DNA from 2 places in the Sinomonas sp. B1-1 genome. Region 1 is predicted to be linked to the other one. Evidence: predicted binding sites of a transcription regulator. Region 1 holds the regulator's gene; the other holds the start of a gene.
The links. Region 1 encodes HspR, which represses chaperone genes until heat shock. Its sites were predicted from a motif close to AAGTTGAGTCNNNNNGACTCAACTT; they were not measured.
Positions count from the first base shown of each region.

Region 2: the regulator HspR is predicted to act here: its motif matches at 6,929-6,953, upstream of ACQ5BE_RS11005 (ATP-dependent Clp protease ATP-binding subunit).

Region 1 covers NZ_JBCHVF010000016.1:64,837-80,663, reverse strand. Annotated here, with positions in the region: gene ACQ5BE_RS17970 (AMIN-like domain-containing (lipo)protein) at 1-561, opposite strand, end outside; gene ACQ5BE_RS17965 (GcvT family protein) at 669-3,200, opposite strand; gene purU (formyltetrahydrofolate deformylase) at 3,228-4,136, opposite strand; gene ACQ5BE_RS17955 (anti-sigma factor family protein) at 4,245-4,952, opposite strand; gene ACQ5BE_RS17950 (sigma-70 family RNA polymerase sigma factor) at 4,949-5,452, opposite strand; gene ACQ5BE_RS17945 (COG4315 family predicted lipoprotein) at 5,606-6,190, shown strand; gene ACQ5BE_RS17940 (hypothetical protein) at 6,292-6,459, shown strand; gene ACQ5BE_RS17935 (hypothetical protein) at 6,524-8,233, opposite strand; gene ACQ5BE_RS17930 (DMP19 family protein) at 8,304-9,209, opposite strand; gene ACQ5BE_RS17925 (heat shock protein transcriptional repressor HspR) at 9,325-9,750, opposite strand; gene ACQ5BE_RS17920 (DnaJ C-terminal domain-containing protein) at 9,754-10,731, opposite strand; gene ACQ5BE_RS17915 (nucleotide exchange factor GrpE) at 10,896-11,582, opposite strand; gene dnaK (molecular chaperone DnaK) at 11,585-13,465, opposite strand; gene ACQ5BE_RS17905 (MFS transporter) at 13,640-15,058, opposite strand; gene ACQ5BE_RS17900 (hypothetical protein) at 15,151-15,564, opposite strand; gene ACQ5BE_RS17895 (methyltransferase domain-containing protein) at 15,708-15,827, shown strand, end outside.
Region 2 covers NZ_JBCHVF010000006.1:111,909-127,735, forward strand. Annotated here, with positions in the region: gene ACQ5BE_RS10995 (phosphoenolpyruvate carboxykinase (GTP)) at 1-1,545, shown strand, start outside; gene ACQ5BE_RS11000 (PEP/pyruvate-binding domain-containing protein) at 1,700-4,153, shown strand; gene ACQ5BE_RS11005 (ATP-dependent Clp protease ATP-binding subunit) at 4,272-6,902, opposite strand; gene poxB (ubiquinone-dependent pyruvate dehydrogenase) at 7,024-8,748, shown strand; gene ACQ5BE_RS11015 (NAD(P)-dependent oxidoreductase) at 8,855-9,463, shown strand; gene ACQ5BE_RS11020 (globin domain-containing protein) at 9,552-10,754, opposite strand; gene ACQ5BE_RS11025 (RrF2 family transcriptional regulator) at 10,936-11,385, opposite strand; gene ACQ5BE_RS11030 (hypothetical protein) at 11,443-11,862, opposite strand; gene ACQ5BE_RS11035 (phosphomannomutase/phosphoglucomutase) at 11,883-13,328, opposite strand; gene ACQ5BE_RS11040 (VOC family protein) at 13,406-13,837, shown strand; gene ACQ5BE_RS11045 (thiamine pyrophosphate-dependent enzyme) at 14,017-15,741, opposite strand.

The DNA of each region.
Region 1 (15,827 bases):
GTGGGCCTGTGCGGGGTTGAAGCGGACGCGCAGGACTGCCGCCGTGCCGGGCAGCGGGATGGTGGCGCCGCTGCCGTCCTGCACGAGTGCGGGCACGTACTCGACGGTGTAGCCGGGGAAGGCGCCCTTGAAGCGGAAGCTGATCTGGTCGTAGGGCCGGCTCTCCCCGGTGGGGTGGGCGCCCACGCCGATGCTGTAGAGGTACGGCAGGGCGGGCTCCGGCGGCTGGGCGATCGGCGGGTGCACCTCATGCGCGATGCTCCACGGGGACCCCGTGGCGGGGACGCCCCAGTCCTGCCGCAGCACCGAGGAGATCACGCGGTCGCCGTTCTGCGGCGGCGCCGTCTCGTCGGTGTCGGGCGCGGGCGTCGCGGACGACGGCGCGCTGGTCGCCGACGCGGTCTGGGTCGCCGTTCCGCTCGCGGCAGCGGTCCCGGCGGGTCCGGTCCCGGTGGGTCCGGTCCCGGCGGGTCCGCCCGAGGGCTGGCCCACGCAGCCTGCCAGCAGGGCGCAGGCCACCGCCGCGGCTGCTGCGACGGGCTTCGCCATCCTCGTGCCCATAGTCCCCACGGTGGGCGCGTCCCGGCTGGTTTCCCAGAGGCTTTGTGCCCGCACGGCCCGCGCCCCGCCGGACAGGCATCCGACGGGGCGCGTGGCGGCTGTGGAGGTCAGGCGCGGATCTTCGCCATCTCCGGGTCCACGAGCGGCTCGGCCTGGACCGTCGCGGCGATCCGGGTGCCGAAGTACTCGATCTCCACCGAGTCCCCGACCTCGACCCCACCGGGCAGCCAGGCGTAAGCCACCGGCTTGCGGACCGTGTGGCCGAACGCCGCGCTCGTCACGTACCCGGCGAGGGCCCCGTCGACGTAGACGGGCTCCTTGCCGAGGACCATGGACGCGCCGTCGTCGACCGTGAGGCAGCGGAGGCGACGCGCCGGCGCCGCGTCAGCGGCGGCAGACGCGGCGGCCTCGAAGGCGGCCTTGCCGACGAAGTCGCCCTTGGCGGGGCGGACGGCGAACTCGAGGCCCGCCTCGACCGCGCTGTGCTCGGTGGTCATGTCCCCTCCCCACGAGCGGTAGCCCTTCTCCAGGCGCAGGCTGTTGAAGGCGCTCCGGCCTGCGGCGATGACCCCGAGCTTCTCGCCGGCGCCCCACAGGGCGTCCCAGAGCTTCTGGCCGTACTCGGCGGAGGTGTAGATCTCCCAGCCGAGCTCGCCCACGTAGGAGAGGCGCATGACCCGGACGGGGATGCCCGCGATCGTCGTCGAGACCGCGCGGAAGTACTTGAGGCCGTTGTTGGTCAGGTCCGCCGGGGTGAGCGGCTGGACGAGGTCGCGGGCGCGCGGGCCCCACACGCCGACGCAGCACGTGCCGCCGGTCGTGTCGCGGACCTGGACCCACTCGGCCGGGGACGCGGCCGTCTGGTCCGCGGCCTGGCGGGTGAGGTAGTCGAGGTCCTGGCCGCCGTTGGCACCGACCTGGAACAGGTCCTCGGAGATGCGGGCCACGGTCAGGTCGGAGCGGATCCCGCCGGCCTCGGTGAGCATGAGCGTGTAGGTCACCGACCCGATGCTCTTGTCGATCTGGCCGGTGGTGAGCCGCTGGAGGAGCCTGAGGGCGCCGGGGCCGAAGACCTCGAGCCGCTTCAGCGCGGTCATGTCGTACATGGCCACGTTCGTGCGCGTCGCGTGGGCCTCGGCGGCGGCGATGGGCGAGTCGAACTGGGCGGACCAGTCGTCGCGTGCCGGGGCCTGCCACTCGGCGGGGAGGGTGTCGAGCAGCCCGCGGTTTGCCTCGTACCACTGGGGGCGCTCCCACCCGGCGGCCTCGAGGAAGAACCCGCCGAGCTCGTGCTGGCGCGCATGGAACGGCGAGACACGCAGCCCGCGCGGCGACTGGCGCGGCTCGAGCGGGTGCTTGATGTCGTAGACCTCGGCGAAGCTCTGCTTGGAGGTCTCCAGGACGTACTCGTCCGTCAGCTGGATCTCCTCGAACCGCGCGACGTCGAGCTCATGGATGTCGGTGGTGGACTGGCCGTCGACGAGGAGCTCGGCCACGGCCTTCGCGACGCCCGCCGAATGGGTCACCCACACGGCCTCGGCGATGAAGAAGCCGCGCACCTCGGGGGACTCGCCCACGAGCGAGCCGCCGTCCGGGGTGAAGGAGAAGATCCCGTTGAAGGCGTCCGCGATCCCTGCGCCCTCGACGCCGGGCAGGAGCTGCTTGGTGGCCTTGAACGCCCGCTCGAAGTCCTCGGGGGTGAACTCGAGCCGGGACGGCATCGCGTGCTCGCCCATCTCCTTCCCATCCACGGCCGGGAGCTCGTCGTAGCCGACGGCGATCGGGCGGTGGTCGTAGGAGCCGATGCCGAGGGACTCGCCGTGCTGGCGGAAGTACAGGCCGGCGTCCTGGTGGCGCAGGATCGGCACCATCGCGCTGTTGCCGGTGCCGAGGACGTGGCTGCCGCCGAGGGCGACGCCGTCGGCGTGCTCGGCGAGCTCGCGCACCGGCGTCGTCCTGATGTACTGGTGCGCCATGGGCACGAGCGGGACGCGCATGCCGACGAGCTCCCCGAGCGCGGGTCCCCAGAAGCCCGCGGCGGAGATCACGATGTCGGCGGGGACCACGTCGTCGCCCGTCCGCACGCCGGTGACCCGGCCGCCCGACCGCTCGACGCCGGTGACCTCCACGCCGCCGACGAACTTCGCGCCGCGCTCCTGGGCCCGTTCGCGCAGGAGTTCGACGGCGAGCAGCGACGAGGCGAGCCCGTCGCCGGGCAGGTGCAGGCCGCCCAGGACGATGCTCTCGTCGATGAGCGGGTGGAGGGCCTTGGCCTCGGCCGGGTCCACGAGCCGGGCCTCGACGCCCCACGCGGTCGCCCAGCCGTGGCGCCGCTTGAGCTCGGCGAGTCGGCGCTCGCTCGTGGCGATCTCGAGGCCGCCGACCCGGTTGAAGGCGGAGAAGCCCGGCCGCGTGAGGGACGCGAGCTTGCGCCCGGTGTAGGCGGCGAACTCGGTCATGGTCTTGGACGAGTTGGTCTGGAAGACCAGGCCCGGGGCGTGGGAGGTCGAGCCGCCGGTCATCGGGATCGGGCCCTTGTCGAGGACCGTGATGTCCGTCCAGCCCCGCGACGTGAGCTCGTCGGCGAGGTTGGCACCGACGATGCCGGCTCCGATGATGACAACGCGTGGTGAAGGCATGGTGGGCTCCTTGGAGTTCGTGGAAGATCAGGGGAAGACGATGGTGCGGTGGCCGCTGAGGAGCACCCGCTTCTCGGCGTGCCAGCGCACCGCGCGGGCGAGGGCGAGCGTCTCGGCGTCGCGGCCCACGGTGGCGAGGTCCTGCGGGGCGAGCCGGTGGTCCACCCGGATGACCTCCTGCTCGATGATCGGCCCCTCGTCGAGGTCTGCGGTCACGTAGTGGGCGGTGGCGCCGATGTGCTTGACCCCGCGGGCGTGCGCCTGGTGGTAGGGCTTGGCGCCCTTGAAGCCGGGCAGGAACGAGTGGTGGATGTTGATGGCGCGTCCGGCGAGCTTCCGGCAGAGGCCGTCGGAGAGGACCTGCATGTAGCGGGCGAGGACCACCAGGTCCGCGCCATAGACGTCCACGACCTCCAGCAGTTCGGCCTCTGCCTGCGGCTTGGTCCCGGCCGTGACGGGGATGTGGACGAACGGCAGGCCCGCCGCCTCGGCCATGGGGCGGAGGTCGGGGTGGTTGGAGGCGACGGCGACGAGCTCCGCCGCGAGGTTCCCCGCCTTCCACCGGTAGATGAGGTCGTGGAGGCAGTGGTCGAGCTTGGACACCATCACGAGGACACGCGGCGGCGCTGCCCGGTGGAACGTGTAGTCCATGCCGAAGTGCGCGGCCGTCTCGGCGAACTCGGCGGCGAGGGCCTCGGCGTCGACCGTGCCCTCCGACCCGAAGGCCGTGCGCAGGTAGAGCGTGCCCTCCACGCGGTCGTCGAACTGCTGGTGCTCGGTGATGTCGAAGCCCCGCTCGACGAGGAAGCGGGACACGGCGTGGACGATCCCGGCGCGCTGCGGGCACGCGAGCGTGAGCACCGCGGAGTGGGCGGAGACGGGTGAGGGCGCTGCCGCGGCGGGGACCGGGCGGGTGAGGGTCGGCGTTGCAGTCATGGTCGATCCTTCGGGTCATCCGAACTGTTCATACAACTGATATATAAGAGACGGTAGTGGGAGGGATCACAGCCGGTCAAGGGGTGTCGGGAAGGACTTCGGCGAGCCTCAGCTGACGGCAGCGCTGGCTACCGTGCGCTGCGTCTCGTCGCGGATCTCGATGGTGCGGATGGACGCGACCTGGAACGATGTGGCCCCGGTGAGCACGGCTCGGCCCTGGTATCCGGCGGAGCTCCAGCTGCCCGCCTGCTGGGACGCGCCGTCCGCCGCCACGACCCACACGCTGAAGGCGCCGGCCTCAGGCATGCCCCGGCACGTCAGGTCCAGCTGCGTTCCCCAGGCCTTCCGCACCAGCGCGAGGTCCACGTGGGCGCCGTCGTCGCTCGTGAGGGTGAGGGTCGCCGCCGGCGCCGTGGTCGCGGACGGGCTCGGCGCGGGCTGCGCCGCAGGGCCAGGCCCGTTGCCGACCGCAGGCCCGAGGGCGACCCCCGCCGCGAAGAAGCCTGCCGCGACGGCCGCGAGGGCACCGCCCCACGCGAGGGTCCGCGCACGACGGCGCCGGGCCACCCGGGCGAGCAGCGCGCCCGGTGCGCCGGCCGGCTCGGGTGCGCGGCCGGCGTCGTGCGCGAGTGCCTCGGCGCGCTCGACGGGGACAGCGTCGAGCAGCGCCGGGAGGGTCTCGAGCGAGGCGAGCTCGGCGCGGCAGGCCGGGCACCCGGCGAGGTGCGCCTCCAGGTCGCGGGCCTCGCCGGGTTCGAGGGCGCCCAGGACGTAGGCGCCGAGGGACATGCGCAGATCGTCGTGGCTGGGGTTCACCTCTCCACCCCCATCTCGTCGAGCGCGGCGCGGAGCGCCCTGAGCGCGTAGAAGCACCGGGACTTGACCGTCCCGGCGGGGACACCGAGCTCGCGGGCCGCCTCCGCGACGCTCAGGCGGCGGTAGTGCACGGCAACGAGGGCCTGCCGGTGGTCCGGGGTGAGCCGCGCGAGCGCCTCCTCCATCACCACCCGGTCGAGGAGCTCGTCGAAGCGCTCCCCGCCGGCAGCGGCGAAGCCTCCCTCGTCGTCGAGCGGCGCCACCGTGCGGGGCCGGCGGCCGGCGAGCCGATGCTGGTCGACGATGAGGTTGCGCACTGTCCTGTACAGGTACGGCCGCAGCCCCTGCGTCCCGTCCGGGGCATGCCGCCACACTCGGATGATGGCCTCCTGGACGATCTCCTCCGCCTCCTCGCTGCCCACGGCGCCCCGGGCGAACCGGCGCAGCGCGGCCGCGTGGTCGCGGTACAGCGCCGCGACGGCGTCCTCGTCCATGGGCATCACGACCTCCTCGCCGGTTCACACGACGCAGGCCCCGGATCGGTTCAACCGCTCCTGGGAAAGGACGGAATCCCACCGGGATGTGAACCATTGTGCGCCCGGCGACGTATGACTGGCAGCGGCGGAGCGCCGCGTCGAAGGAGAGGCGGAACCATGAACAAGCGAGCAGCACTGGTCCTGGCAGCGTTCACCGCGGCGTCCTCGCTGGCCCTTGCCGGCTGTGGCGGCGGGAGCGGCGGGAGCACCTCAGGCTCGTCGTCCCCGGCGTCCTCCTCGGGCGCGTCGAGCTCGGCGGCGGGCGGAGGCGACGCCTACGGTTCGGGCGGGTCCTCGTCGTCCGGGTCGTCGTCCGGCTCGGCATCGGCTCAGGCTGGCGGCGAGGTCGAGCTCAAGACCTCCACCGTGGGCGGCCAGAAGATCATCGTCGACGAGAAGGGCATGACGGTCTACTACTACACGCGGGACAACAAGGGCGCGACGGTGAGCGCGTGCACGGGCGGCTGCATCACGCTCTGGCCCCCGGTCATCTCGTCCGAGTCGCCGAAGCTCGACGGCGTCACCGCTACGGTCGGCAGCATCAAGACGCCTGACGGCAAGAACCAGGTGACCCTGAACGGCATGCCGATCTACTACTACCAGAAGGACACCGGGCCCGGGCAGGTCACCGGCCAGGCCGTGGCAGGCGTCTGGTACGTGGTCGGGGCCGACGGAACGATGATCACCTCGGCGCTGAAGTAGCGCAGCAGGAAGACCGACGGCAGCAGGGCCGTGGGTGCTGGCCGCGTGCCGGACCCGGGAGTAGGCTGGGGTCCCCCGGACGGTACTAGGAGGAACCAACCATGAGTGGCTTCCGCACGTACACGGAAGAAGAGAAGCACAGCTTCGTTGCACCAGCCTGCGAGCTGTGCGGGCAGCACCGCCATATCGTGTGGCAGCAGGACGGCGACAACTGGGTTCCCCGCGACAAGGGCTGCTCGAACGAGGCCTGCCCGCAGTACGCGGGTTAGCCGCAGCGGAAGGACGCAGCCACACGCCGGAACCACGCACCCGCACGCGAGGGCCTCACAGGTCCTAGTCGTGCGGGTGCACGCTGTCCAGCTCGATCCGGCCGTCCGGCAGTCTCCAGAAGTGCAGCCGCAGCGCCGCGGGGGTGTTCTTCTGGACTGAAGCCCGCCAGAGCGTTGCGCCATCCTTCCGTACCTTCTGCCGGTCCTCTGGGCCTGCACCGCTCCTGAAGGGATGGACGTCGAGGCCCGCGAGCAGCTCGGAGGCACCGACGAGGACGCGGACGCAGATGTCGAACGCCTTCGGCAGTCGGGCGGCCACCCGTTCGTGGTCGAGCGACGCCGCAAAGCGGGGCCCGACGACGTAGGACCGTGCCTCGGGCAGAGGCCATCGCGCCTTGTCGTGCGGGGGAACGACGCGGACCCACGCCTCGTAGACCTCGTGGAGCAGCCAGGCCTCCGGAGCGACGAAGTGCCTGCGCGAGTCGTGGTCTCGAAGCTGCTGTTCCCGAGCGCGCGCGGACTTCCGTTGTCTGCCCGCCTCGACTCGCCGCCTCGCAAGGTCCTCGCTCAGCTTGTCCACCGTGGCCGTCATCTGCTCGAGCGTGGCCTCCCGGGAGGCGAGCCGCTTCCTCAGGAGTTCCACCTCGCCCTCCAGTGCGCGTGTGGGAGCGAGCGCGATGCCACCGTCCACGCGGCCGCTTTGGTCCCTGAGGACGGCGACTTCGCGGCGTGCCGCCTCGAGAGCCAGCTGGGTCGTCTGGAGAGCCGTGCCGAAGCCGTTCGTCGGCGCTGCCTGGCCCTCTGGGGCTGGCGAGGCGGCTGTTCCGCTCTCTTTGCCGCCGAGGGCACGGTCGCGTTCAAGCCAGGGCGGTCCTCCGAGGATGAGAGCCGGCGCGGCGACGACCGGCTCCTCCTCGTCGGCATCGATGACCGACAGACGAACAGCTCCGCTCACCCGAGAGAAGCGGGTGACGACGACGTCGCCCTCGTTCAGGAGCATGCCCATGCCGTCGAGGGGATTGGACGTCACGGCGTCGAGGCCGACAGTCCACTCCTTGCCGGGCCAGAGACGCAGCCGCGCCTTCTCGGGCCTGACCTCCACGACGAGGGCGAGCGCTTGCTCCCCCGGCTGGTAGCACTCGGTGAGCCGGGGTTCCTGCCGGAGGCCAGAGATGTCGAGAGTGTGGCGGTCCGCGTCGAGGAGCCCTTCGAGGCGCTGACCAACGCGGAGGATCCAGTCGAGCCTCACGCCGGGAACGGCCGCTTCCTGGGAGATCGTGGCCCGCGATCCGTTCTCCATCGCAACGACGGCACGGTGCCCCTCGGCAGCGAAGCCCAGCACGACGCCGCGGGCCATCACCGGGGCCGTTCTCGTCGGGGCCACCGTCGCCTTCGGAGCGGGCGCCATGCTGACCACATCATGCACAACGTCATGGGCGGCGCGTGCTGCCTGCTGCGGACCCTGCGACAGGTGCAGCGGGCTCCGATACATGTCGTCGAGCCAGTCGAGCGAGAGCGAATACGCGCGGACTGCGTTGCCGTAGACCTCGCGTCCGGGAGGCAGCGCCCCGGTCAGCGCGCGGGTGGCGGGGCCGCTGACAATCCGGATCACCTCGGCCAGTCCATCAACCTCTCGGGCGATCAGCTCCGCGTCGATGTGTCCGCCCGGCTTGTCCGGGTGCACCGAAACCACGACTGTCGGGACGCCGCGGGCAGGCGAGCAGAGATAGCCGGCCAGCCACGCGCCGTCGTCCGTTGTCCTGACCCCCGCCATGTCGTCCCCCTCGGGCTGCTGCCAACAGGGACAGCCAACCACAGGGGTCCGACATGCCTCGCAGCGTGCCTCAGCGCGTCGGCTGCTCCTCGCGCCCTGCGCCGGCGCCCCCGTCGAGGGGCTGGACGCTGTCCTCGCCGAGGTCCCAGTCGTCATCGTCGTCGAGCTCCTCGAACTCGACGGCGGCGAGGATCTTCCCGTCGGCCAGGTCGATCATGAACGCCTCGTCGTCTTCCTCGACCATCGCGTACTCGCCTTGGTCCGTGGTGAAGCGCCAGGCGAGGGTCTTGATGCCGTGGTGGAGGTAGTTCGGGTCCCCCATCGTGATGGCCACCAGCTCGTGGCCCGCCACGTCGCACAGCTCGCGGATCACGATCTCGAAGTCGGGGAGGTCCTCCAGGTCGTCCTGGGCCGCTGCGCGGCGCTCCTCGAGGTCCTCGATGAGGCCCACCCGGCGGGCGATCTCGTCCTCGATCGCGTCCTCGTCCAGGGCGAGGAGGCCCTCCTGGCCCCTCAGCCACGCGGCATTGAGCGCCACGATGTCCTCCTCCTCGAGGACCTTCTCGAACCGGTCGTCGAGGTCCTCGAGGGACCGCACGGCGTCGGAGGCGTCGTCGTCGCCGTCCAGATAGGCCTCGGCGTCCTCCTCCGAGAGGGCCTCGAAGGCGGCCGTGAACGCCTCGAAGAGCTCGGCGTGCCGGGCGGCGCCCATCTCGCGCAGGCCGTCCCGGACCAGGGCGTCGACCCCGCGGCGGTCGCCGGAACTGAAGATGTACTGGGCGAAGCCACCGTCGAGCAGCTGGGTCAGGTAGAAGTCGACATAGTAGCTGCGCAGAGCGTTGGTGGCGATCTCCCGCTCGTCGAGCAGTTCCTCGTACATGGCATTGACGACGTCGACGTTGGCGTCCACGACGGCTTCGTCTCCGGCCTCGATGGCCTCGGCCGGGAGGACGACGGGGTGCTGGCTGGCGCTCATGCTGGGCTCCTCGCTCTGACGGTCACTCACGTCTCGAACGTACGATGGCGGGCGGCCCCGGGACCGCACTGGAGCGGGATCTGCGGGTGAACGTTGGGCGAACCTTGGGCGAGGACTACTTGTGGTGGGGCCGCCACAGCACGATCGCCTGGGACGGCGGCTGTGGGCGCTGCCCGCGGGCCAGGGTGACCACGTCGCCCGCGATGCCCGCGGCGAAGACCCGCCGCGGGTCGGGGCCGCGGCGCTGGGCGTCTGCGAGATCGGCCTGGAGTTCGGCGACGCGCGACTGGAGCGCGGCGACCTGGTTCTCGAGCTCGAGGATGCGCTTGATCCCCTCGAGGGACACGCCGTCCTTGGACAGCCGCTGCACCTCGCGGAGCATCTCGACGTCGCGCTGGGAGTACCGGCGCTGGCGGCCCGGCTGCCGCGACGGCGAGACGAGCCCCAGACGGTCGTACTGCCGGAGCGTCTGGGGGTGCATCTCGGCCAGCTCCGCCGCCACGGAGATCACGAAGATCGGCGCGTACGGGTCGATGGCCATGGCCTAGAGCCTCGCTTTCTCCGCAAGGTGGGCGCGCGGGTCGGACTGGCCGTTCTTGGCGGTCGCCTCGGCGAAGGCCCGCACGGCCTCCTCGGCTTCCTTCGAGAGGTTCTGGGGCACGACGACGTCGATGGTCACCAGCAGGTCGCCTGCGCCCTTGGAGGTCTTGACGCCCTTGCCCTTGAGGCGCAGCGTGCGCCCGGAGCTGGTCCCGGCGGGGACCTTCATCTTCACGGTCGGGCCGTCGACGGTGGGCACGTCGATCTGGGCACCCAGGACGGCCTCGTCGAACGTGACGGGGACGTGGATGCGGAGGTTGTCGCCCTCGCGGGCGAAGAAGGGGTGGGGCGTGACGTGGACGGTCACCATGAGGTCCCCGGCGCCGCCGGAACCCGGGGCGCCCTTGCCGCGGACGCGGACCTTCTGCCCGTCCCGGATCCCTGCGGGGACCCGGACGTCGATGACCTCGCCGCTGGGCTCGCGCAGGCCGATGGTGGTGCCGCGGATGGATCCGGCGAAGGAGATCGTCGTCGTCGCCTGACGGTCCGCGCCGCGCTGGGGCGGAGCCTGGAAGCCCCCTCCCCCGCCGAAGCCGCCGCCGAACAGGTCAGCGAATTCGGGCGGGATGTTGCCGGTGGAGAAGCCGCGCGAGTGCCGCCCGGTGCCGCCGCCGAAGAGGCCGCCGAAGAGGTCCTCGAACCCCGCTGACCCGGCGCCGCCGGCACCGCCCGGGGCGAAGCGCGCACCGCCCATCGCCCGGATGGCGTCGTACTGCTGGCGCTCCTCCGGGTCGGAGAGGACGTGGTGCGCCTCGGTGATGTCCTTGAACTTCTTCTCGGCCTCGAGGTCACCGGCGTTGGTGTCCGGGTGGTACTTCCGAGCGAGCTTGCGGTAGGCCTTCTTGATGTCCGCCGCGGAGGCGTCCTTGGGCACGCCCAGAATGGCGTAGAAGTCCTTGTCCACCCAGTCCTGACTGGCCAAGTTCGCTCCTTAGTTCGAGTAGTGCTTCAAGTTTCCTACGGTTTCGGGTACAGATGACTCCGCAAACCGCCCTTTCGGGTACGCGGACCGGATGGCCCGCGTACCCGAAAGGGCGTGGACGCGCATCATCTGTACCCGAAACGGGGGCGGGTCAGACCCGCGGCTCAGCCCTGCGGCGTCGCCACGATCACCTGGGCGGCCCGGAGGACGCGCGCCTTGGTGCGGTAGCCGGTGCGGAGCACCTGCTGGACCGTGTCGACGTCGATGCCCTCGCCCGGCTGCTGGATGAGCGCCTCGTGGACGTTCGGGTCGAACTCCACGCCGGCGGCGTCGATCCGCTCGAGGCCCTGGCTTGCGAGGACCGACTCGAGCTTCGCCGCGATGGAAGCGAACGGCCCGTCTGTCAGGTCCCCGTGGGCGCGTGCGGCGTCGATGTCGTCCAGGACCGGCAGGAGGGAGTTGAGGACGCCCATGACGGCGACCTCGCCCGCCACTGCCCGGTCGCGGTCCACGCGGCGCCGGTAGTTGACATACTCCGCCTGGAGCCGGAGCAGGTCGTTGCGCAGCTCGGCGATGACGGCGTCGTGCGCCGCGACCTCCTCGCCGGCCGCTGCCTCGCTGAGGATCTGCTCCGCCTGGGCCAGCGCGTCGCCGGAGTCGTGGGCCTCGTCCACCGGACGGATGTCCTCGTGGTCGGGGTGCTCCGCGGCGCCGTCCTGCTCGGGGTGCCGCGCCTGGCCGGTCACCGGGTCCACCTTCCGGTTGTCCCGGATGACCGGCTCAGGACGCTCGCCGGTCCCCTCGGAGTCGCGCGCGTGCTCGTGCTCGTTCTGGTTTCCGTGGGGGGCCATGGCTACTTCTTCTCGTCCTCGTCCACGATCTCGGCGTCGACGATGTCCTCGTCCGCGTGCGCCGAACCGGCAGAGTGGGCGCCGGCGTCGTGCGTTCCGGCCTGCGCGCCGTCGCCCGCCGCCGCACCGGTCTGGGCCTGCGAGTAGATCGCCTCGCCGAGCTTGGTCTGGGACTGCTGGAGCTTCTCGAACGCGGTCTTCACAGCCTCGTCGTCCGTGCCCTCGAGCGCCTTCTTGAGGGAGTCGACGTCGGCCTTGACCTCCGTCTTGACCTCCTCGGGCAGCTTGTCCGCGTTGTCCGCGATGAGCTTGTCCACGGAGTACGCGAGCTGCTCGGCGGAGTTGCGCGTGTCGGCGGCCTCGCGGCGCTTCTTGTCCTCGGCGGCGTGCGCCTCGGCGTCGGCGACCATGCGCTCGATGTCGTCCTTGGACAGCGCGGTGCCGCCCGAGATGGTCATCGACTGCTCCTTGCCCGTGCCCTTGTCCTTGGCGGACACGTGCACGATGCCGTTGGCGTCGATGTCGAAGGTGACCTCGATCTGGGGGACGCCGCGGGGGGCGGGGGCGATGCCCGTGAGCTCGAAGGTGCCCAGCGGCTTGTTGTCGCGGGTGAACTCGCGCTCGCCCTGGAAGACCTGGATGGACACGGACGGCTGGTTGTCGTCCGCGGTCGTGAAGGTCTCGGAGCGCTTGGTCGGAATGGCCGTGTTGCGCTCGATGAGCTTGGTCATCACGCCGCCCTTGGTCTCGATGCCGAGGGAGAGCGGGGTGACGTCGATGAGGAGGACGTCCTTGCGCTCGCCCTTGAGGACGCCGGCCTGCAGTGCGGCGCCCACGGCCACGACCTCGTCCGGGTTCACGCCCTTGTTCGGCTCCTTGCCGCCCGTGAGCTCCTTGACGAGCTCGGAGACGGCGGGCATGCGGGTCGAGCCGCCGACGAGGACCACGTGGTCGATGTCGGAGACCTTGATGCCGGCCTCGGAGATCACGTCGTGGAACGGCTTCTTGGTGCGCTCGAGCAGGTCCTTGGTGAGGTCCTGGAACTTCGCACGGGAGAGCGACTCGTCGAGGTGCACCGGGCCGTCGGGGGTGACGGAGAGGTACTGGAGCGAGATGTTGGTGCTCGTCGAGGACGAGAGCTCCTTCTTCGCCTGCTCGGCCGCCTCGCGGAGGCGCTGGAGGGCGATCTTGTCCTTGGAGAGGTCGATGCCCTTGACCTTGAGCTGGCCGAGGAGGTACTCGACGACCCGCTGGTCCCAGTCGTCGCCGCCGAGGCGGTTGTCGCCGGCGGTCGCGCGGACCTGGATGGTCGAGAAGCCGTCCTCGTCCTTGCCGACCTCGAGGAGGGAGACGTCGAACGTGCCGCCGCCGAGGTCGAAGACGAGGATGAGCTCGTCCTCCTTGCCCTTGTCGAGGCCGTACGCGAGCGCGGCCGCGGTGGGCTCGTTGATGATGCGCAGGACGTTCATGCCCGCGATCTCGCCTGCCTCCTTGGTGGCCTGGCGCTCGGCGTCGTTGAAGTAGGCCGGGACGGTGATGACCGCGTCGGTGACCTTCTCGCCCAGGTACGACTCGGCGTCGTTCTTGAGCTTCATGAGGATGCGCGCGGAGATCTCCTGCGGCGTGTACTTCTTGTCGTCGATGTTGATCGACCAGTCGGTGCCCATGTGGCGCTTGACCGAGGCGATGGTGCGGTCGATGTTGTTGACGGCCTGGCGCTTGGCGATCTCGCCGACGAGGACCTCGCCCGTCTTGGAGAACGCGACGACGGACGGCGTGGTGCGACCGCCCTCGGCGTTGGCGATGACCGTCGGCTCACCGCCCTCGAGGACGGACACGACGGAGTTGGTGGTGCCGAGGTCGATGCCTACTGCACGGGACATAGGTTCCTCCTGCTGATGCTGATCGGACTGCACTCGCCCAGCCTGGATCAAGTTGAGCGATCTGCACTCAAGTCTACGCGGGCAGCCTCTCGTGTCAAATGAAGTTGAGTCGACCAGACTCAAGTTCGCGGCCGGCGTACCGCGGTGGTGCCCGCGCACGACGGCGCCGCGCGGCTACCGCCGCCCGCTCACCTCGGTCCCGGCGTGGCGCGGGAGGAACGCGCTGTCCGCCACCGAGAGCAGCATGATCACGGCGATCGCGGCGAAGGCGACCCGGTACGGTGCCGCGGGGTCAGCGGCAGCCGCCCCGGCGGCGTCGCCCATCGCCTGCGCGGCGAAGCGGATCAGCAGCGCGCCCACCGCGACCCCGAGCGCGTGGGCGAGCTGGACGAGGGTGTTCGAGATGGCGTTGGCGCTGGGCATCCGATCCGGCGCCACGTCGGCGTACTGGACGGTCATGTAGGCCGAGAAGCCGATGGAGCGGAACACCCCCGAGGCCACGAGGACCGCGAACAGGAGGGCATCGGGCCACTCGGGAGTCGCGAGGGCGCACAGGGCGAACGTCGCTGCCGACGCCGCCGCCGCGCCGACCAGCACGGGCTTGAAGCCGAGCCTGCGGATGAGCGGCGTCGTGGCCGGCTTGATCCCGATGTTCCCCACGAACACGGCCGCGACCATGAAGCCGGCCCGGACCGGGTCCCACCCGAACCCGTCCTGCAGCATGAGCGGGAGCATGAACGGGACCGAGGAGATCGTGAGCCGGTACACGAACCCGCCGGTCTGCGTGGCCCTGAAGGTGCGCACTCCGAGGACGGAGAAGTCGAACAGGGGCGAGTCGGCGCGCCGCATCCACGCGACGGCCGCGGCCAGCGCCGCGATGCCCGCCGCGAGCGCGGCGCCGCCCCAGAACAGCTCCCCCGCGTGCCCGAGCAGCTCGAGGCCGACGACGACGGCCGCGACGCCCGCCGTCGTGAACGCGAGGCCGGGCCAGTCGAGCCCGCGGGAGGGATCGCCGCCGCCCCGCGGGACGAGCCGCAGGGCGGCCACCAGCGCGGCAGCGCCGAGGGGGAGGTTGACGAGGAAGATCCAGTGCCACGAGAGGTACTGGGTCAGGGCGCCGCCGACCAGCGGCGCGAGCACCGGTGCGAGGAGGCCCGGCCACACGAGGAACGCGGTGGCCTTGAGCAGCTCGTCCTTGGGCGTGCCGCGCAGCACCACGAGCGTCCCGACGGGGACCATCATGGCCCCGCCGAAGCCCTGGACCGCGCGGAAGCCCGTGAGCGCCCCCAGCGTGGGGCTCAGGGCGCAGGCGAGGGAGGCGAGCGTGAAGACAGCGATCGCCGCGGAGAAGACGCGGCGGGCGCCGAAGCGCTCCGCGAGCCAGGCGCTGAACGGGATCCCCATCGCCACGGTGACGAGGTAGGAGGTCATCGCGACGTTCACGTCCGCCGGCGCGACCCCGAATTCGTTGCCGATGGCGGGCATCGCCGTCGCCAGCGCCGTTCCGTCGAGGAACTCCATGAAGAACGTGGCCGCGACGAGGAGGGCCAGGCGGGGGCTCCATGCGGTCGCAGGCGGGGCGGCGGGGGTCACCGTCACAGCCTAGCGACGCGCCTCACCGCCGGCGGGTGCCGTCCACGTTTCGGTCCGGCCCGTCCGGGCGCGGGGCAGCGGCTCCGCGCGGGTCAGTAGGCGGGGTAGAACGCGGCGCTGTTGAGGGCTTCGCTGCTGCCCGTGGTGAGGGCGAGCGCGATCACGCCGGCGGTGAAGAGCACGCTGATCGCGAGCCAGATGGCGCTGAACTTGACCAGGGTGCGGATCTCGGCGCGGCTCACGGAGGCCTTGTCCTCGCGCACCGCCTGGATCTGCTGCCCGATCCGGGCCAGCGGGCTCGGGTGGACCGGGAGGAGGGAGTTCGAGGCGCAGTCGATGGTGCCGTCGTGGAGGGTGGCGACCATGCGGTTCGCGCGGCGGTCCAGGCGCAGGCTTGAGATGTTGCTGCCGTGGCGGGCGAGGAGGATGTCCTCGCCGAGGTGCATGCGTCCGCCCCGGCGGCGGAGGCGGCGGGTGTGGTTGTTCGAACTCTCGATCAGGGACATTCGGCGCTCCTCTCAGACGCGGGGGCACCGTTGCCCGAGCAGTCGTATATGATTCGCCTTCAACGGTACCGGGAGGGCGGGGCCGTCCCCCGCGAAAACCGGCCTTTCGTAGCGAACTTCACACCCTCTTGTAACGTGGTGCCATGAGCGGCCCGGACAGCACCTCGCGCACCCCTGACGACGTCTACACCCACGGCCACCATGAGAGCGTCGTGAAGGCGCATGCCTCCCGCACGGCGGAGAACTCGGCGGCGTTCCTCATC
Region 2 (15,827 bases), on a different contig from region 1:
ACCAACAACTGGATGGACCCGGACGCCATGAAGGAGAAGCTCACGGGCCTCTTCGACGGCTCGATGCGCGGCCGCACCATGTACGTGATCCCGTTCGTCATGGGCCACCTCGACGCGGAGGACCCCAAGTTCGGCGTCGAGATCACCGACTCGGCCTACGTGGTCGCCTCAATGCGCATCATGGCGCGCATCGGCTCCGACGTCCTGACGAAGATCGAGGAGACGCGCGCGTTCTTCGTCCCCGCCCTGCACTCCGTCGGCGCCCCGCTCGAGGAGGGCCAGGAGGACGTCGCATGGCCGTGCAACCCGGAGAAGTGGATCGTGCACTTCCCCGAGGAGCGCTCCATCTGGTCCTACGGCTCCGGCTACGGCGGCAACGCGCTGCTCGGCAAGAAGTGCTACGCCCTGCGCATCGCCTCGGTCATGGCCCGCGACGAGGGCTGGCTCGCCGAGCACATGCTCATCCTCAAGCTGACCAGCCCCGAGAACAAGGTCTACAACGTCGCCGCGGCCTTCCCGTCCGCGTGCGGCAAGACCAACCTCGCGCTCCTCGATCCCACGATCGAGGGCTGGAAGGTCGAGACCCTCGGCGACGACATCTCCTGGATGCGCTTCGGCAAGGAGGGCGAGCTCCGCGCCGTCAACCCCGAGGCGGGCCTGTTCGGCGTCGCGCCCGGCACCGGCTGGGGCACCAACCCGAACGCGATGCGCGCCATCGCCAAGGGCAACAGCATCTTCACCAATGTGGCCCTCACCGACGACGGCGGCGTGTGGTGGGAGGGCATGACCGACGAGGTCCCGGCCCACCTCACCGACTGGCAGGGCAACGACTGGACGCCCGAGATTTCCTCCGCCGCCGGCGGACGCCCCGCCGCGCACCCGAACTCGCGCTTCTGCACGCCGATCGACCAGATCGACATGCTCGCCCCCGAGTACTTCGCCCCGAACGGCGTGGAGATCTCCGCGATCCTCTTCGGCGGCCGCCGCAAGACCACCGTTCCGCTCGTCACGCAGTCGCGCAGCTGGGCCAACGGCATCTTCATGGGCGCCACGCTCTCCTCGGAGACCACGGCCGCCGCGGCCGGGGCCGTCGGCGTCGTGCGCCGCGACCCGATGGCCATGCTGCCGTTCATCGGCTACGACGCCGGCGACTACCTCAACCACTGGGTCCGCGTCTCCGCAAAGGGCAACCCGGCCCGCCTGCCGAAGATCTTCCTCGTGAACTGGTTCCGCCGCACCCGCGACGGCAAGTTCGCGTGGCCGGGCTTCGGCGACAACTCGCGCGTGCTCAAGTGGGCGATCGAGCGCATCGAGGGCACGGCCGACGCCGTCGAGACCCCGATCGGCTTCGTCCCGACCGCGGACAGCCTGGACCTCACCGGCCTGGACATGACCGAGGCCGAGGTCGAGGAAGCCGTGCGCTTCGACGCCGACGAGTGGCACGCGGAGCTCCCGGGCCTCGAGGAGTGGTTCGCACGCTTCGGCGGCTCGCTGCCGAAGAGCATCACGGCGGAGCTCGAGGGCCTCAAGTCGCGCCTCGCGTAGCCTTCGGCTGATCGAGCACACCATGACCCCGGCGGTTTAGACGGCGCCGGTCTTTCGGAGGGTCGCCCCGCTGCACACGGGGCGGCCCTCCACCTTTTCCGGGTCTCGCCGCCCGCGGCCCATGGCATGGCCGCATCGGGCGTACTGTGGCGTCATGGACGACGGCGACGCCCCACCTCTGGTCCTGCCGCTCGCCTCGGTGCGGGCGGACGACGTGCCGGCGGTCGGCGGGAAGGCGGCCAACCTCGGGGAGCTCATCGGCGCGGGCCTCCCCGTCCCGGCAGGGTTCGTCGTCACGACGGCGGCCTACCGGGCACACGCGGCACGTGTCGGCCTCGATCCATCCCGCGCGGCGTCCGACCCGGCCGCCGCCCGGGACCTCCTGGCCTCGGCACCCCTCGACGCCGCCACCGAGCACGCGGTCACAGCCGCGCTCATCGAGCTCGGTCCCGAGGACGTCGCCGTGGCCGTCCGTTCGAGCGCCACTGCCGAAGACCTGCCCGGCGCCGCGTTCGCCGGCCAGCAGGACACCTTCCTCGACGTCTCCGGCCCCGACGCGGTGCTCGACGCCGTCCGCCGCTGCTGGGCCTCGCTCTGGACCGACCGCGCCGCCGACTACCGCACGCGGCAGGGGATCGACCCCGCCGAGGTGGCGATCGCCGTCGTCGTCCAGCGCATGGTTCCGGCCGAGGCAGCCGGGGTGCTCTTCACGGCGGACCCCCTCACGGGGCGGCGCGGCGAGCTCGTCGTCGACGCGGCCCCGGGACTCGGCGAGGCGGTCGTTTCCGGCGAGGTGACCCCCGAACACCTCGTGCTGGGCCGCGACGGCGCCGTCCACTCGCGGCGGCTCCAGCACGGCCGCGTCCGACCCGTCCTCGCGGACGCCCCTGCGGCCCAGCTCGCGTCCCTCGCGGTGCGGGCGGAACGGCACTTCTCAGCGCTTGCGGGGGAGGTGTGGCCGCAGGACATCGAATGGGCGCTCGCCGACGGGCGCATCAGCCTCGTCCAGGCCCGCCCCATGACGGCGCTCCCGCTCGAGCCGCCCGACCTGGACCTCGTCCAGCGCACGGTGGGGCCGTTCTTCCTCGAGATGTTCGCCACCCGGCCCTATCCTCTGGACGTCACGGCCTGGCTCGGACCCGGCGTGGTGCGGATGCTCCACCTCATGGCAGGGAGCGTCGGCGTGCGCTTCCCCCCGCTGGACCAGCTGGTCCGCGGGCGCGACGGCGTTCCGCTCCAGCTCGTGCCGCCCCGCCCACGCCCGAGCCTGTCCACGCTCGGCGCCCCGCTCTCGGTCGCCCGGCGGGTGCGGCGCTTCGACGTTGGTCGATGGACTGAGGACCCTCTGTTCGCCGCGTTCCGCTCCGAGGTCGCCGCGCTCGACGCTGAGGACCCCGCGACGCTCGACTGGCAGGGGCTCCTCGACCGTGTGGACCGCTGCAACGCGGCCATGGAGCCGCTCGGGAAGATCCGGGTGCGGTACCTGCCAGGGTCGTTCGTCCCGTTCCTGCCCCTGCGCGCCCTGCTCGGCGTGCTCGGCCTCGGCCGGCTCGCTCCGCGGCTCGTGGCCGGCGGCCGGACCCGGACGCGGGACGGGAACGACGCGCTCGAGGCCCTCGCCGCGGTCGTCCGCGCGGACCCCGAACTGGCCCGCGCGGCCCGCGAGCTCGCTCCTGCTGGGTTCCTCGAGGCGATCCGCACGCGCCCCGAGTTCGCCGCATTCGCCGTGCGGCTCGACGCCTTCCTGGCGGAGTACGGTCACCGGGAGTCGGTCAGCATCGTGATCGCGACCGCGCCCACGTGGCGCGACGACCCGCTGCCCGTGGCAGCGCTGCTGACGACGCTCGCCGAGATGCCACCCGCCGATCGCGCGCACGACCCGGGAGCCGCCGCCCTCGCCGAGCTCCTCGGGCATCCTGCGCTCCGGTCGCAGCGGGCGTCAGCGGTGGCCCGCGGGATCGTCGAGGCGTGCCGACGCGGCCTCGCCTTCCGCGAGGACACGCACTTCTACATCACGGCGCTCATGCCTCCGCTGCGCGCCACGTTCCTCGAGCTCGGCCGCCGGCTCGCCGCGGCGGGCGCCCTCGTGGTGCCGGAGGACGTCTTCCACCTGCGCCTCGAGGAGCTGCGGGACCTCGCCGATCCGGCGGTGATGGGCGACGCCGAGGCCGACCGGGTGCGCGGCCTCGCCGCCCGACGGGCTCGGCTCCGGCGAGAGTATGCAGGCGTGCCCATGCTAGACCCGAGCCTGTTCGGCGGGCGCCGGGGGAGCGGGGCCGACGCCGCAGGGGCACTCCTCGCTGGGACACCGGCGAGCGCCGGAGTGGCCGAGGGGCCGGTGCGCATCGTCCTCGGGTCGGAGGGCTTCGCCGACCTGCGGACGGGGGAGGTGCTCGTGTGCCCGAACACGAACCCGTCCTGGACGCCGCTCTTCGCCCGGGCCGCCGCGGTGGTCGTGGACACGGGCGGGCTGGGCTCGCACGCGGCGATCGTGGCGCGGGAGTACGGCGTTCCCGCCGTCATGGGGACGGGCAGGGGGACGTCGGTGCTGCGTGACGGGCAGCGGGTCCGCGTCGACGGCAGCCGCGGCCGCGTCGACCCGGCCTGACCCCGACCCGGCCTGACCCCCGACGCGTCTGAAGGTCACCTCCTGTTGGCCAAAGTCCAGACAATGGCCTTCAGGAGGTGACCTTCAGATGAGGAACCCCAGGAGGTGACCCTCAGAGTCAGGCGGCGGGGGCCGCCTCGGCGACGTCCGCGCGGACGGTGAGCCGGTCGCCGTCGTGCGTCTGACCGCCGCGAGGACCGTCCCCAGCCTCACCCGCACCCGAGACGCCCACGGCGACCCGGCCGCCCTCGGCGACCTCGCCCGCCACGAGCAGGTCCGCGACGCGGTCCTCGAGCTCGCGCTGGATCACCCGGCGCAGCGGGCGGGCACCGAACTCGGGCTCGTAGCCGCGCTCGGCGATCCAGTCCACGGCGGCGTCGTCCACGGCCAGGGCGATGCCCTGCGCCGCGAGCCGAGCCTCGGTGCTGCGGAGCTGGAGCCGCACGATCTCGTGCAGCTGCCCGCGGGTGAGCTTGCGGAACAGCACGATCTCGTCGATGCGGTTGAGGAACTCCGGCCGCATCGTCTCGCGCAGCCGGCCCATGATCCTCGCGCGCAGCTCGGTCTCGGACGGACCGCCTTCGGCGCCGCCGGCCGCGAAGCCGAGCGAGGCGCCACGGGTCGCGAGGAACTCGGACCCGAGGTTGGAGGTCATGATCACCACGGTGTTGCGGAAGTCCACGGTGTGGCCCTGGCCGTCGGTGAGGCGGCCGTCGTCGAGCACCTGCAGGAGCAGGTTGAACACGTCGGGGTGCGCCTTCTCGACCTCGTCGAGCAGCACCACGGAGTAGGGGCGCCGGCGCACGCGCTCGGTCAGCTGCCCAGCCTCCGAGTAGCCGACGTAGCCCGGAGGGGCGCCGACCAGGCGCGAGACGGTGTGGCGCTCGCCGAATTCGCTCATGTCGAAGCGCACCATCGCGGACTCATCACCGAACAGCGACGCCGCGAGGGCCTTCGCGAGCTCGGTCTTGCCCACGCCCGTGGGGCCGAGGAACAGGAAGCTGCCCACCGGTCGCCCGGCGTCGCCGAGGCCGGTGCGGTTGCGGCGCACCGCCTTCGCGATCGCGGTCACTGCGTCCTCCTGTCCCACGACGCGCCCATGGAGCTCGTCCTCGAGGCGTGCGAGGCGCTCGCGCTCGCCCTCGGTGACCCGCGCCGCGGGGATGCCCGTGGCACGCGCCACCACCGCGGCGATGTCCTCCTCGCGCACGACGGCGTCGCCCGCCTGGGTGCCGACGCCCTCCGCCGCATCGGCGATCCTGACGGCCACCGCCTCGATCGCGTCGCGCAGCCGTGAGGCCTCCTCGTAGTCCTCGCGGGCGACGGCGGCGGTCTTCTCCTGCTCGAGCCTCGTGGCCTCGGCGTTCAGGGCCTCGACGTCCACGGCCCGGGGGCCGCGCGCGAGGCTGAGCCGGGCGCCGGCCTGGTCGATGAGGTCGATGGCCTTGTCTGGCAGGTGCCTGTCGGTGATGTAGCGGTGGGAGAGCTCGACTGCGGCGCGGATCGCCTCGTCCGAGTACGCCACGTCGTGGTGCTCCGCGTAGCGGGGGGCGAGGCCGGCCAGGATCGCGACGGCGTCCTCGACGCTCGGCTCGCCGACCGTCACGGGCTGGAACCGGCGCTCGAGGGCCGGGTCCTTCTCGATGCGGCGGTACTCGTCGAGCGTGGTGGCGCCCACGAGGTGCAGCTCGCCGCGGGCGAGGCGGGGCTTGAGGATGTTGCCCGCGTCCATGCCGCCCTCGCCGCCGCCGCCGGCGCCGACGACGGTGTGGAGCTCGTCGATGAACGCGATGACGTCCCCGTCCTCGGCAAGCTCGTCCAGGGTCTTGGTGATGCGCTCCTCGAAGTCGCCGCGGTAGCGGGTGCCCGCGACCATGGCGGGCAGGTCGAGGGAGACCACGCGCTTGCCGGACAGCTGCGCGGGCACCTCCCCGGACGCGATGGCCTGGGCCAGGCCCTCGACGATCGCCGTCTTGCCGACGCCGGCCTCGCCGATGAGCACGGGGTTGTTCTTGGTGCGGCGGGCCAGGATCTCGATGGCCTGCTCGATCTCCTCGGCGCGGCCGATCACGGGATCGAGCCTGCCTTCGCGGGCGAGCTCGGTGAGGTCCGTGCCGAACTGGTCGAGCATGGTGTCCTTCCCGCTGCGTGCGCCGCTGCCGGTGGTGCGCTTCGGCGCGCGGGGCGAGGCCTCGCCGTCGTGCGCGGGATCCGCCGGGGCGGACTCCCCCTCCTGGAGGGACTGGGGCGTGACGCCGGCGGCCGCGAGGATCTGGCCAGCGGGCGCGTCCGTGCCCAGCACGAGCGCGAGGAACACGTGCTCGGGGTCGATGTAGGTGGACCCGAGGGAGCGCGCGACCTTGTACGCGTCGAGGAAGACATGCTGCGCGGCGGCGGTCAGCGTGGGGGCGGCGGCGGGGTCTGCGTCGGATCCCTCGGCGGGTTCGGGCAGCCGCTGTTCGACGGCCTCCACGATCCCTGCGGGGTCCACGCCGGCGCGCCGGACCATGTCGGAGACCGCCTCAGTCTCCGCGAGGATGCGGAGCAGGTGCAGGGCGTCCACCTCGCGGTGTCCGTGGTCCTTCGCGTAGCGGCCGGCGACGTTGAGCACCCTCTGGGTCCCGCGGCTCACGAGCCGCGTCATGTCGATGGGGCGCCCCACTCGGCGCGCTCCCTGACCCTGGAGGTACCGGGCAAGGAACTCGTCGAAGGAGCCGTTGCCGGCTGCGGGGCCGAAGAACAGTGGCATTCGTAATCCTCCGAAGGATAGATACAGAGTTGAGTGACTTACGCTCAAGTTCAACGTCTGTGCTACCCAGTTATTCCCCGGGGGTACCCGGGATCTGCGTCACACGGCTAGGTTGGAGGCCATGACGACCATCGCTGAGAACATCGTCGACACCCTCGCCGCCAACGGAGTCAGCCGCGTCTACGGCCTCCCCGGGGACTCCCTCAACGGGTTCACCGATGCGCTCCGCGGCACTCCGAGCATCCAGTGGGTCCACGTGCGCCACGAGGAAGCCGCCGCCTTCGCCGCGGCCGCGGAGGCGGCGCTCACCGGGGAGGTGGCAGTCTGCGCCGGCTCCGCAGGCCCCGGGAACCTCCACCTCATCAACGGGCTCTACGACGCGAACCGCTCCCGCGTCCCGGTCCTGGCGATCGCCGCCCACATCCCCAGCACCGAGATCGGCTCGAACTACTTCCAGGAGACCCATCCCACGGAGGTCTTCCGCGAGTGCAGCGTCTACGCCGAGCAGGTCACCGACCCGGCCCAGATGCCGCGGATCCTCGAGATCGCCCTGCGCACTGCAGTCGAGAAGCGCGGCGTCGCCGTCGTCGTCCTCTCCGGGGACATCGCGCTCGCCCAGGTCGCGTCGGACCGGATCGCCGTGGTGCGCCGGGCCGAGCCGAGGATCGTGCCGAGCGGGCGCGAGCTGCGGGAGGCCGCGGATATCCTCAACGCGGCCGGCAAGGTCACGATCCTCGCAGGCGCGGGCGTCGAGGGAGCCCACGACGAGGTGGTCGCGCTCGCCGACGCGCTCGGGGCGCCGATCGTGCACGCATTCCGCGGGAAGGAGTTCATCGAGTACGACAACCCGTTCGACGTCGGCATGACCGGCCTGCTCGGGTTCAGCTCCGGCTACCGCGCCATGGAGTCCTGCGACGCGCTCCTCATGCTCGGCACCGACTTCCCCTACCAGCAGTTCTACCCGGAGCGGGCGAAGATCATCCAGGTGGACATCCGCGGCGACCAGCTGGGTCGGCGCACCCGCCTCGACCTCGGGCTCGTCGGCGACGTCAAGCACACCGCGTCCGCCCTGCTGCCGCTGTTGAGCCGGAAGAAGCGGCGCACCCACCTCGAGTCGACCCTCAAGCACTACGCCAAGACCCGGTCCCGGCTCGACGACCTCGCCACCCCCACGAAGAAGGGGCAGCCGCTCCACCCGCAGCACATCACCCGCATCCTCGACCAGCTCGCCGACGACGACGTGGTCTTCACGGCGGACGTCGGCACCCCGGTGATCTGGGCGGCGCGCTACCTCACCATGAACGGGCGACGGCGCCTGGTCGGCTCGTTCACGCACGGCTCCATGGCGAACGCACTGCCGCACGCGATGGGCGCGCAGGCCGCCTTCCCGGGCCGGCAGGTCGTGGCGCTCGCCGGGGACGGCGGCCTCTCGATGCTCATGGGCGAGCTCATCACGCTCGTGCAGAACCGGCTGCCGGTGAAGCTGGTCGTGTTCAACAACGGCTCGCTGAACTTCATCGAGCTCGAGATGAAGTCGGCGGGCTTCGTGAACTTCGGCACCGGGCTGGACAATCCGAATTTCGCCGCAGTGGCGGAGGCCCTGGGCATCAAGGGGGTGCGGGTCAACGAGTCCTCGGAGCTCGAGCGCGGCCTCAAGGAGGCGCTCGCGCACGACGGCCCCGCCCTCGTGGACGTCGTGACAGCCCGGCAGGAGCTCGCCATGCCGCCGGCGATCACCGCGCAGCAGGCCAGCGGCTTCACACTCTACGCCCTCAGGACCGTCCTCTCCGGCCGCGGCGACGAGGTGCTCGACCTGGCGAAGACAAACTGGCGCCAGCTCTTCTAGGGGTCACCTTCTGGGGTCACATCCTGAGAGTCACATCCCGGCGGCGGAATACCCACCCGGGGACGGGGGTTGCTTAAGGTTGCAACTTCAATCTTTAGGAGCCCTCATGAAGATCGCCGTCTACGGAGCCACCGGCATGGTGGGAAGCCAGATCGTCGCCGAAGCCGCCCGCCGCGGGCACGAGGTGACCGCCATCAGCCGCAAGGGGGCCCCGGTGGAGGGCGCCGCCGTCGTGCGCGCCGCGGACCTGGCCGACGTCGAGACGTACAGCGAGGTCGCCCAGGCGCACGACGCCGTGGTGCTGGCCACGGTGCCCGACCGCACCGGCGGTTCCCGCCAGCCATACATCGACGCGCACCGCGCGATCGCGGCGGTCCCCACGGCGGCGCGGCTCTACATGGTGGGCGGCTTCGGGGGGCTGAAGGCGCCTGACGGCACACCGATCAAGGACACCTCCGGGTTCCCGGCCGAGTACAAGGGGGAGTCGGACGCCGTGTACGTCGCCTACGAGGCCCTGCGCGACGCCGGCGCCGACCTGACCGTGCAGGCGCCGGCCGCGGTCATCGCCCCGGGCGAGCGCACGGGGGAGTACGTCACCGCCGTCGACGTCCCTGCTGCCGGCGAGAGGATCTCCTCACAGGACTATGCCGTCGCCGCGCTCGACGAGCTCGAGCAGCCGCAGTTCCGGGGAACGTTCTTCACCGCCTCGAACTGACCTCCGCGCCGCCGAACGTCTGAGGGTCACCTCCTGGGAGTCACATCACGTGACCCTCAGGAGGTGACCCTCAGACGTTGGGTGTGGTTCAGTTCTGCGAGGCGAGCCAGAGGTCGGGGCCGAAGACCTCGTAGTGGATCTTTGTGGCGGGGATGCCCTTGGCGATGGCCTGGGAGCGGACCTTCTGCATGAAGGGCAGCGGGCCGCAGAGGTAGACGTTCGCGTTCTCGGGGAGGTCCACGTCGGCGAGGTTCATGAAGCCCTCGTGCGTCTCGGCGCCGGCGGCGCCTGCGCCCACTGCGGCGAGTTCGGGCTTCTCGAGCCACACCTTCAGGCTCGCGCCGTCGATCTTCTGGACGTCGCCGAGCATCTGGTCGGACAGGGCCCACGTGTCGAGGCTGCGGTCGGCGTGCAGGGCGAGGACCTCGCGGCCCGAGCCGTTGGTGGCCAGAGCCCGCAGGATGGAGGCGGCCGGGGTGCAGCCGATGCCTGCGGTCGCGAGGACGAGGGGGCCGTCGCCGTCGTCGAGCGTCACGTCGCCGTATGGGTTGGAGAGCTCGACGACGTCGCCCACCTGGAACTTCTCGTGCATGATCGGCGAGACCTCGCCGCCGTCGTTGAACTTGGTGGTGATGACGCGGCGCTCGGTGGACTCGGCGTCGGCCGACAGCGTGTACTGGCGGGCCTGCAGGAGGCCGTCCGCGACCGGGATGCGGACCGAGACGAACTGGCCGGGCTCGCCCGGGGTCACGGGGGTGTCGTCGGCGGGCTCGAACACGAACGTCATCGTCGTGGGGCTCGCGGGCGTCTTCTCCACGATCTTCCAGGGCATCCACATCTTGTCGTTGGCCTGCTTGGCGTAGAGCCCCTTCTCGATCTTGATGAGGGCGTCCGCCATGAGCCAGTACACCTCGGTCCAGGCCGCAGCGACCTCGGGCGTGACGGCCTCGCCGAGGTCCTCGACGATGGCCTCGAAGAGGTACTTGTAAACGATCTGGTACTGGTCCTCGGTGATGCCGAGGGACGTGTGCTTGTGGGCGATGCGGCTGAGGACGGCCTCGGGGAGGGTGCCCGGGTTGTTCACGAGGTGGCTCGCGAAGGCCGCGATGGCGCCGGCGAGGGCCTGGCGCTGGGTGCCGTTCGCCTGGTTGGCGCGGGAGAAGGTCCCATTGAGCAGCTCGGGGTGCGCGGCGAACATCTTCTGGTAGAACAGCGGCGTGATCTCGCCGATCCGGCTCCCGACGAGCGGGAGGGTGGCTTCGATGACGGGGCGCGCGGTATCCGAGAGCATTGCGACTCCTCAAGCATGGGGCTGGTCCCCGACCGGGGACTTTGGCTTATTCCGCATCTGCGATGCTGAATTACCTACAGTCTTCTACTGGGCGTAGAAAATGGCAATCTGAGAAGCTGTGACGCTCGTCACGCAGCGTCACACGCTGTGGAGGCCTCGCCGTCGGCAGAGGGCAGGCGGCTCAGGCAGGCGGGCGCAGCCCGATCCGCACGAGCACCGGGCCCATCTGCCGCTCATGCGGCAGCGAGCTCACCACCACGCTGTCGAGCTCGCGGTAGAACGCCTCCCGGGCGCGCCGGAGGGCGCCGCGCAGCCCGCACTGGAAGTTCAGGGGGCAGTCCCCGTTGGGGGTTTCGCACTCGGCCAGGTCCTCACGCGTGTCGAGCGCGCGCAGGACGCCGCCGACCGTCGCCTTCCGCCCGGCCTCGCTCAGCTGGACCCCGCCGGAGCGGCCGCGCGTGGCCTCGACGTACCCGAGCTCGCGGAGCCTGAGGACGGCCTTGCTGACGTGGTTGTAGGGTGTGCCGACGCCGTCGGCGATGGTCCGCGTGGCCAGCGGGACGCCGGTGTCATTGGCAGCCAGCAGCATGAGAGCGCGCAGACTCACATCCTCGAAGGCCGTCATGCGCATGGCGAGTATTCTACGCCCGCCGCGGCCGGTGCCCGCCGGGCGTGACGACGACGGGGGTCAGGCGGTGAAGACCGCGGCCTCGTGCCCATCCGCTTCAAGCGCTCCGAAGACGTAGCCCTCGGCCGTGAGCTCGTAGGGCACGACGGCGGCCATCACCCCGCCGCCTGCGTGCTCGGCCGCGCCGTGGATGCCGTCGGAGCCGCGCTCCGGCAGGTGCACGTCGGACGCGAAGGCGACTGCGGTGTATCCCTCGCGGCCCTGCCGCAGCAGCTCGAGGACGTCCTCCATCATCGCCTCGGCGTCGAACTCCCCGTCGGGACCCGCCTCCGGCGGCGTGACCATCACGAGCCGCAGCTCGCCGTCGTGCGCGAGCGTGACGCCGAACGGCAGGAAGCCGCCGTTCTGCTCGAGGTGCTCCTGGGCCATGCCGAGCGCGGTGCCGAGCACCTGGCGGAGCTCGGCCTGCTGCTCAGCCAATGGCTTCTCCCCGGGCACAGTCAGGCCCGGACGATCGCGAGGACGGTGTCGCGCAGCTGCTCGAGGGTCGCGCGGTCCTTCGCCTCGCCGTTGAAGCGCAGGAACGGCTCCGTGTTCGAGGGGCGGAGGTTGAACCACCAGGTGCCGTCCGCGGCGGAGAAGGTGGTGCCGTCGAGCTCGTCGACCGCCACGTCGTCGCCCTCGTACTCCTCGCGGACCCGGGCCACGGCGGCGGCCTTGTCCTCGATCTCCGAGTTGATCTCGCCGGAGGCCACGTACGGCTCGTACTCGGCCGCGAGCTCGGAGAGCGGCTCCTCCTGCCCGCCGAGGGCCGCGAGGACGTGCATCGCGGCGAGCATGCCGGTGTCGGCGTTCCAGAAGTCGCGGAAGTAGTAGTGCGCGGAGTGCTCGCCGCCGAACACGGCGCCCTCCTCGGCCATCACGGCCTTGATGAAGGAGTGGCCCACGCGCGTGCGCACCGGGCGGCCGCCGTCGTGCTGGACCAGCTCCGGCACCGCGCGGGAGGTGATGAGGTTGTGGATGATGACCGGCTCGGCCTCGCCGGCGGCCTTGGCCCGTGCGATCTCGCGGCGCGCCACGAGCGCCGTGATGGCCGACGGCGAGACCGGCTCGCCCTTCTCGTCGATGACGAAGCAGCGGTCCGCGTCGCCGTCGAACGCGAGGCCGATATCCGCCCCGTGCCGCACGACCGCAACCTGCAGGTCGCGCAGGTTCTCCGGCTCGAGCGGGTTGGCCGGGTGGTTCGGGAAGGTGCCGTCGAGCTCGAAATACAGCGGGACGATCTCCAGCGGCAGGCCCGGCAGGAGCTGGTCGCCGAGCACCGCCGGGGTCGTGAGGCCGGCCATGCCGTTCCCCGCGTCCACGACCACCTTCAGCGGGCGGATGCCGCTCAGGTCCACGAGGCCGCGCAGGTACTCCGCGTAGTCGCGCAGGACATCGCGGACGGCGATCTGCCCGGGCTCGTCCACGGTCGGGATGGCGTCCGCGGCGAGGTACGCCTCGGCGGCCGCCTGGATCTCCTTCAGCCCCGTCTCCGAGGAGACCGGCTGCGCGCCGGGCTTGGCCATCTTGATCCCGTTGTACTGCGCGGGGTTGTGGCTGGCGGTGAAGGTCGCACCAGCCGCATTGAGTGCGCCGCAGGCGTAGTACAGCTCGTCGGTCGAGATCAGGTCCAGCGTCTCCACCCTGCCGCCCCGGGCTGCCGCGCCCCGGGCGAACGCGGCGATGAAGTCCGGCGACGACGGACGCATGTCCCCGCCCACCAGCACCGTCTGCCCGGCCAGGCCCAGCACGTCCACGAACGCCGCGCCGACGGCCTCGACAATGCGGGCATCGATGGTCTCGCCCACGATCCCGCGCACGTCGTACGCCTTGAAGGACGCGGACAGGTCGGTCAGGGGCGCGGTGCTTGTCGAGTCAGGGGCGGCGTTCACGTTGCTGGTCACGGGCTCGATTCTACTGGGGGGCGCCGACACCGGAGCCGGATCTTGAGCCGTGCGGACGCCGCGCCTAGGTTGAGCCCATGGACTGGACCCTCGAAGTTGTCATCCTGCCCGTCAGCGACATCGACCACTCGGTCGAGTTCTACCGCGACAAGGTCGGCTTCCACCTCGACCACGACACGAAGAACGAGCACATGCACGTCGTCCAGTTCACGCCCGAGGGCTCCGGCTGCTCGATCGTGTTCGGCGACCTGCCGCCCCAGCGCGCCATGGAGCCCGGCTCGCTCAAGGGCCTCCAGCTCGTCGTCGCGGACGCCGAGGCAGCCCGGGCGGAGCTGACGGGCCGTGGCGTTGAATGCTCGGAGCTCATGGTCTTCTCGCCCGACGACGGCGGTACGTTCTTCGGCTTCGACGACCCCGACGGCAACTCGTGGGCCGTCCAGCAGATCCGCGCCCGCGCCGAGAAGCCGCTCATCCCGCGCGAGCACCGGGGCCGGTTCGGCGCCGACTGAGACGCGCCGCCCCCGGCCGCAGGCCCCCGGAATTGTCGGCCATCTGCGGGTCGCGGCACCGTGCACCCGCGGTTGGCCGACAATCGCGGCCAGGCCGGGACGCACGACGGCGCGCCGCCCGCCTGAGCGGGGGACGCGCCGTCGTGCGTGGGCTCGTCAGCCGGTTGCCGGGCAGCGGCTCAGTAGGCCTTGACGCGCTGCTCGACGATGAGGTGGACGAGGGCGAAGGTCTTGTCCTCGTCGATCGCGCGGAGCGCGGCCTCGAGGGCGGCCGGAACGTCGGCGTCCTTCTCCACCCGGACGCCGAATCCGCCGAACGCCTGCGCCATCAGCGCGAAGTCCGGGTTCTTCAGCTGCGTGCCGGAGACGCGGTGCGGGTAGTGGCGCTCCTGGTGCGAGCGGATCGTGCCGTACTCCTGGTTGTCCATGACAATCACGAGCGGAGTCGCGCCGTACTGCGCCGCGGTGGCGAGCTCCTGGCCGTTCATGAGGAACTCGCCGTCGCCGGCGATCGTCACCACGCGCCGGCCCGGGTGGGCCAGGGAGGCGGCGACGGCCGAGGGGATGGAGTAGCCCATGGAGCCGTTGCGGGCCGAGATCATCGACGCGTACTTCTGGGTGGGGAAGTAGCGGTGGGCCCAGTTGGTGTGCTCGCCGGCGCCGAGGGTGATCATGGCGTCCTCGGGCAGGGACGCGCAGAGGTTGGCCATGAGGGTGTCCATCCGCGCCTGGCCGTCGGTGGGCGTGGCCGGGGGCAGGGCGGAGAACTTCTCCTGCTCGCCGCGCATGCGCTCGGTCCAGGCCTTCCACTGCTCGCGCGCGGGGAGGTTCATGAGGACGAGGTCGCGCACGAACGAGTCAGGCTTGGCGACGATCTGGTGCGAGACCGGGCCGGAGCGCCCGCGCAGGGAGGGGTCGATCGTGACGAGGAAGTTCTTCTTCGCCCAGTCCTGGCGGACCAGGAACCCGTCGGTGATGACGTCCCCGGGGACGGTGCCGACGAAGACCAGCAGGTCCGTCTCCTCGAGCAGGTTGTAGGTCGGCTTCGGGCGGCCGTAGCCGATCGGGCCGACGTAGGAGGGGGAGTCGAACGGGATGGTGCCCTCGCAGCGCCACTCGGCCGCGGCCGGGATGCTGTGGTCCTCGAGCCAGTTGGTCAGCGCGGTGGCGCCCTCCTGGGTCCAGTCGTTGCCGCCGACGACGAACAGCGGCTTCTCCGCCTCGGACAGGGCCGCCTTGAGCGCCTTCCAGTCGCTGACGGTCATGCCGCCCTCGGCCACGGGGATCACGGGGTGGATCTCGGCGTCGATCTCCTGCTGGATGATGTCCTCCGGCAGGCCCACGACCACGGGGCCGGGGCGCCCGCTCATCGCGGCGAACATCGCCTCGGCGACGATCTCGGAGGCGCGCTCGGCATGGTCCAGGACCATGACGCGCTTGGCGCCGGTGTCGAACCAGGACTTGATGTCGAACTCCTGGAACGCCTCGCGGTCGCGGTGCGCGAACGGGATCAGCCCGACGAACAGCACCATCGGGGTCGAGTCCTGCCACGCGGTGTGCAGGCCGACGTGCGCGTTCGCCGCTCCGGGCCCGCGGGTGACCATGGCCACGCCGGGGAGCTGGTTCATCTTCCCGTCGGCCTCGGCCATGTAGGCCGCGCCGCCCTCGTGGCGGCACACGACCGTCTCGATCGAGGCGTTGTGGAGGCCGTCGAGCACGTCCAGGAACGACTCGCCGGGAACCACATACGTCCGCTTCACGCCATGGGCGGCGAGGGAATCGACGATCACGTGGCCCGCGGACTTCCGCTCGGGCTGCTTCGGCTGGGACTGCTTCTGCTCGGGGGACTGGCCTGCCTGCTCCGGCAGGGTGGCATCAGAAAGGGGCGGCACCGTCGCCGTCATGACACGTTCCTTCTCGTTGGCACTGAGATGCCACTACGGTATCGGGACGGGAACTCTCGGGTCACCGTGAAGTGTCGGAGGTCACG